Regions from separate parts of the Alteromonas sp. 76-1 genome, predicted to be linked through region 1. Evidence: riboswitches for the same ligand, from Rfam matches in the RefSeq annotation. Region 1 holds a riboswitch; the other holds the start of a gene.

Region 1 (3,173 bases):
ACTAGCGTTAGACTATTGGTAAGCGTAGATTCAGTCTGTAAATATACTGCTTTGGTGGTAGGTTCATACACACTGGTGAAATCACCTGATGCATAGGTGTACTGTCGTAACAAATCTTCTTCGCTGGTTTTATAAAAAGCGCCAAGCGTCCAAGCGGTCGCGCCATCAAATAACGCGGCACTGTCTGATGATACAAAGCGTACTTCTGCGGTTTGTGTGTCTACATCACGAAAATAAGCGTCGAATGAGGTATACCCGAAAGGGTGAAAACCTTCATAAGTCCAATCTTCGTCATATCCATAACCGATATTGTGTGATGCATGAGTGGCGATAAGAATAAAGTCACCGCCATTAGTCGAGGTAGTAGATCTCGCACTTACCGCATGAGTTTGATGGGTGTCAAAGCCAGGCTCATCAGATAAGGTCTGATTATTATTGTCTAGAGAGAACGCATCGTACCCATTGTCGATGTCATACCAACGATATGTCAGCGCCAAAGTACTTCTTTCGTCAACATTCCCAGCAATACTGATGCGCGCTGCGGTTTCATCGAGATTATTAGTATCATCACGCTTTTGCTCGGTGCCATAACTATCAACCACGGTATTTTCTACAAAACCATCACTACGGTTGTGCATTAGCGCAACGCGATATCCCCAATCTTGGTTAATATCATCACCTGTAGCCACTTCCACGCGATAACTATCTTTGTTACCAGCTCTTAATTCAACATAGTCAGCGCCCTCTGAACCTACAGGCGTGCTAGACAGCTTTACTGCACCGGCTAACGCGCCAGAACCAAATAAAGTGGCCTGTGGGCCTCGGTACACTTCTAGTTGCTGCGTATCAAAAATAAGCCCCGCTGCCGCAAGACCAGAGAAATCAAATTCGTCAACGATGAAACTAACAGAAGGATTAATAGGTTCTACAAATTGACTACGTTCACCGATACCTCGTATTTGCACAAAGCGGCCTCGTGAGGCGCCTGCGGCGAAATTCACGTTCGGCACACTGTTTAGCACACTATCAATATGGGTAGGCTGGCGACTGCTTAAGCGCTTAGCGCCCAAAATGGTAGCACTGGCACTTAGCTGATCTAATACGGTTTCGCGAAAGTCTCCGCTAACGACTATACGTTCAACGTCTTCAAGTTGTGTTTCTTGTTCAGAGGTTTGCGCATTAGCACAAAGCGATGCAGCAATTAAAGAAAAACAAAATATTGGTTTTTGCATGGGATCTCTTATTCTTTTCTAAGAAAAAAGATCCGGGTGTACGGCAGGTGATACGACTATGTGGTCAACCATCCCTACGCCGGCATTATCCGGATCAGGTGTAAGGGTTCTCACAGTGATGATGTGAATCTCAGTCCGCGGTACGGACACCCCTTGGTATATGCATTCAGTTAGAATACCGAATACAGCGAGGAGTCTACCAGTTACGCCAAAACCGTCAAGATATTAAACGGTTAACTTAGCGTAACAGTAGACTTCGTATTTTGGTCTTTTGACTTTATTTTTGTTCTTCTAATTCTAGATTAAGCTTTCGTACTTCTTCGTTAGTTTGAGACACTAACGCTTCAAGTGTTTTACCATGCGCTGCAGGTTGGCGTGATTCTGGGTCAACTTTAACGAAGACGATGTCGTCAGCAAAACAAATCGTCTTTTTAGTGGCTTTATTGCGCACTAAACAACTTACGGTAATCGACGTTCTACCCACAGCCTTGGTTTCAAGACCAAACTCAACAATATCCCCTTGCAGTGCAGGCGACTCAAAACTAATTTCCCCTATATGCTTGGTAACCAAACAATTGGTTTCTAATTGACAAATTGCCCAGATAGCAGCCTCTTCATCAATCCACTCAAGTGCGCGGCCGCCAAATAAAGAGTTGGCATAATTTAAGTCGTTTGGCATCACTAGACGCCGAGAAAGAAAGCGCATTCGAATTCCTTTAGATAAGTAGTTACTATAAGCACAGAAAGTCTTAATTATACCGAAAAAACACATCTATGGCGCCACCGGAATTAACTCAATGGTTGTTTAACCCTATTTATTCGCAAGCACGACATACCGAGCATCGACGTCTGCTTGTGCTTTCTGGCGATTATGAATGGGTTAACCAGCGTTTAACGTCTCTTTTGAGCGATATTCCCTCTTCACTTATCGTTAAAGAAATCGGCGGGGAGACCTCACTCCTTCGCAAACATTTGCTAGGTAATGAATGCGATATCGGGGTGGTACACTCACATCATGGGTTTAATCCTGGAAATATGATGGCCATTGCAGGCACTATTCGTTGGGGTGGTTGTCTCATTTTATGCTGCCCTGCGTTAGCCTCTTGGCATTTATACGCCAGTCATACGCATCTATCTCGTGGGTTTAAAGCAACCCAAAGCCTTTATATAAAAAGGCTTGTCGCAATAATAAAAAGCAATGCAGACGTAGCTGTATGGGATGGTAACCATTGCCATATCCCCGATTTAGTGGGGAGCGATGCGTTTGATTCATTAAACAATGTAAACCCGATTGAACCCGAAGGCTCGGTCAATCCGTTAGTTTCAAAAAGTGCACAAGCAACTCAGCCACTAGGTGATGACGAAACCCGCAAACCACAGTTTAAATCACTGGATCAACAGCTAGCATTTGATTGCCTGAAAAATAGGTGGTCGCAATATGTTCGTAAAGCTGTCATCACAGCGCCTAGAGGCAGAGGAAAGTCTGCGCTAGTAGGGTTGTTTGTCGCTTCAAGACTGAATAAAGGCGAGAAAGTAGTTATCACGAGCGCCATTCGTGACAACACAAGCACCCTTTTCAAGCATATTCGCCTAGGCATGGGTTTACTTAATTCAGAGGACAAAGACCAAGCAGGTCAGTTTACGGACTACACGGTTAATGCCCCTGATAGTAATAACACTGAGGCAGACGCTGCTAAATCGGCCACCAAAGAGATTTTTAGTATTGAGAAAGGTGGCAGCGCACAGTGGCTTGCACCAGATAACCCCATGCTTATTAATGGTGACTTTGACTTTCTTATTATTGATGAAGCAGCATCCTTCCCCTTGCCTGTTCTTAAGTTGTTAATTGGCGCTCATGATAACTATGTGATCACCACAACATTGCAGGGATACGAAGGGAGTGGGCAAGGCTTTATGCAACGCATGCTACCTGCTTTTGAA
Region 2 (3,173 bases), 1.1 Mb from region 1:
CATACAAAAAGCTTTGCTTGTGATGGCTTAAACACCACTTGGCCATGATAGAGCCGCCGCGGGACACAATACCCGTTACCCGGTTTGCGGTAAGCGGTACGTATTCAAGCAATACGCCTGCGTGAATGGTGAAGTAATCTACCCCTTGTTCGGCTTGCTCAATAAGGGTGTCTTTAAACAGCTCCCACGTAAGGTCTTCGGCTACGCCGTTTACTTTCTCAAGAGCTTGATAAATGGGAACGGTGCCTAAGGGGATAGGGCTGTTACGAAGCAGCCATTCACGGGTTTCGTGAATGTTGCGGCCGGTGGATAAATCCATAAGCGTATCGGCGCCCCAGCGGGTAGACCACACTAGCTTTTCTACTTCCTCTTCAATAGATGAGGTGACCGCTGAATTACCAATATTGGCGTTAATTTTGACCAAAAAATTGCGGCCAATGATCATAGGTTCTAGTTCAGGGTGGTTTATGTTCGCGGGAATAATCGCGCGACCAGCTGCCACTTCTTGGCGAACAAATTCAGGGGTAATGTTTGAAGGCAGGTTGGCCCCGAAGTGCTCGCCTTTGTGTTGATTGCTTAGGGGGTTGTCTTTTAGCGCGTCGCGGCCCATGTTTTCGCGAATGGCAATATATTCCATTTCGGGCGTTATTATACCTTGGCGAGCGTAATGCAGCTGGGTCACATTTTTGCCATCTAGGGCTTTGCGTGGTTTCAGCGTGCGCGTGAAACGAAAATCTTCAGTGACAATATCTTGCTCACGTTGCTTCGCGAAGTGCGACGATACCCCTTCAAGCTGGTACGTGTTTTCGCGGGCTTTAATCCAGTTTTCTCGTAGCGGCGCCAACCCTTTTTGCACGTTAATAGTAATGTCTGGGTCGCCGTAAGGACCGGAAGTATCGTAAACCCCAATGGGAGGGTTACTTTCAAATATAGGGTTTTCTTCGGTGCCGCCAATTAAGCTGTCATGCTGATGAATCAGTCGCATGGCAACGTTAATATCGTCGCGGCTGCCTTTTTCATAGTGACGAGTAGAATTAGGGTAGGCCTCACCGGCCAATTGATTAATAAAGTCTTGCGCCTGTTGGCGCTGTTCGCGTCGAGTAGACATAGCATTTTCGCCTGTTAGTTTAGGTTATAAAATGCTTGTCAGGAGTGGAGGAGAGAATACAAAGTGCGCAAAAGTTTGACCGGTATTGCATGCAAAATCCCGAAGGATAAATTCATGCCATACAACAAGGCTTAACTTTTACCAATTACGACTTACCACTTTGTACTTTCTTGTTCCCTTCGCAGGTATTAGCCTGATCAGGTTCAACGGATCCCGCTTTCGCGGTCTCAGCTCACTGGGTTAATTCAGTTGAGCACTCCGACAAGTAACTGTAATTAGTATAAAGCGAAAGAAATTGAAATTACAAGCCCTGAGGGGGCACGAAAGCGAACTCACCTTAGAAACACGGCGTGAACCCATCCATGGGGCCTCTCTACAGCATCCATGCTGTAGAAGGTTTCTAAGGTGAGCTCGCTTTCGCTTGCTCAAGATGAATTTCGGCGAGAGAGATGAGGGAAATACGGCGTGAACCCATCCATGGGGCCTCTGCTGGCAGCATCCATGCTGCAGAAGATTTCTAAGGTGAACGCACTAACACTCCTATTCTAGGTAGAATTTACTAGGGAAAGGTGAGAGGGAAGCCTCTCTACAGCATCCATGCTGTACAAGGTTTCTAAGGTGAGCTAGCTTTCGCTTGCTCAAGATGAATTTCGGAGAGAGAAGTGAGGGAAACACGGCGTGAACCCATCCATGGGGCCTCTGCTGGCAGCATCCATGCTGCGAAAAAGGTCACGTGTGATTAAATTAAATTCATTTAGATTAAAGATAAAAAAAACCCCTAAACGGGGTTTTTGCTTACAGGATGTTTGTTGAGCGGTGCTGTATCTTTAACCGCAGCTAACCTTTTATTAATTAAAAGTTACGTCTTACCGTTATGCCGTAAGTGCGTGGTTTTGCGTAAGAGATTTGCGAAGTACCGTAGAAGCCTGATACGTCAAAACCAATTAATTCGTGGTCTGAATCAGTAAGGTTATCTACGTAAGCGGCTACGCTCCATAAATCTTCTTTGTCAGTCCAGGTAATGCGTGCATCGGCTTTAAAGTGACTTTCGATGGTATGCGCCGTAAAGTTACGAGCATTATGGAAAGACTCTGACTGGTATGAACCACTAATAAGTGCTGCAACACTGCCACTGTCTATATCCCATGTGTAGCGTACTAAACCTGATGATTGCCACTCAGGTGTGTAAGGGGGCGTGGTGTCTACAAATACCCCTGAAGCTACTTCTAAATCTTCTACCACAGCATCGGTGTAAGACACGCCGAACATGATGTCTAGTGCATCAATAGGGTTTAATAGTAGCTCAACTTCAGCACCAGTAAATTGTGCGTCTTCGTTGAACACTACGCCAGCATTATTCACCCACGAAAACGACTGATAGTCAGAGTAATCATAGTAGAAAATACTACTGTTTAACTGGGCTTTACCGTCCATTAAGGTTAGCTTTGCGCCCGCTTCATAGGCAAGAAGTACTTCGGCGTCGTAGGTGCTAAAACTACCGCCTAAAGGTGCGTTGAAGTTGCCTGCTTTTACGCCTCGGTTAATACCGGCATATAAAAGCGTATCTGAGTTTGGTTTATAATCTAACTGGAGCTTTGCAGACCACATGGTTTCATCATTATCCATGGCCACATCTACCAATGGATCAATGCCGTAATCTACTTCAATATCACGGTCTACCAAGTTCGCGTTTTGACGCAGTTGGCCGTCCATCGACTTATTTTCACGTACTAAACGTAAACCCGATACCAGCACGAGTTCGTCGGTTAAATCGTAATCTAACTGTCCGAACACTGAGTATGAATCGGTATCGATAGTGGCTAACGTGTTTTGCTCTTCACCAGCTAAATAGCCGCCTGTTGGGCTTGCAGCTAGGCCTTGCAGGTAGTCGGTTTCAATGCTTAAGTAATAGAACCCAGCTACCCATTTACTATTAGTGGTATTTCCACTTATGCGTAACTCTTCACTAAACTGGGTAATGTCGCCGTCTGATTGGAAAATCAATTCTGGTGAGGCGGTTTGGTCTGAATCTAGGCCGATAACCCGGGTAAAGTTTTTCCAGTCG

What was found. A riboswitch is a leader RNA that binds a small molecule or an ion and turns the genes downstream of it on or off. The one in region 1 is predicted to bind thiamine pyrophosphate.
Region 2: it holds a riboswitch for thiamine pyrophosphate, as region 1 does, so the genes downstream of both, thiC (phosphomethylpyrimidine synthase ThiC) here and ALT761_RS05470 (TonB-dependent receptor) in region 1, are expected to answer to the same signal.

Annotation. Positions count from the first base shown of each region.
Region 1 covers NZ_LR136958.1:1,309,705-1,312,877, reverse strand. The annotation lists gene ALT761_RS05470 (TonB-dependent receptor) at 1-1,232, opposite strand, end outside; TPP riboswitch at 1,287-1,396, opposite strand; gene ALT761_RS05465 (acyl-CoA thioesterase) at 1,510-1,938, opposite strand; gene ALT761_RS05460 (GNAT family N-acetyltransferase) at 2,007-3,173, shown strand, end outside.
Region 2 covers NZ_LR136958.1:184,830-188,002, forward strand. The annotation lists gene thiC (phosphomethylpyrimidine synthase ThiC) at 1-1,108, opposite strand, end outside; TPP riboswitch at 1,266-1,379, opposite strand; gene ALT761_RS00740 (TonB-dependent receptor) at 1,961-3,173, opposite strand, start outside.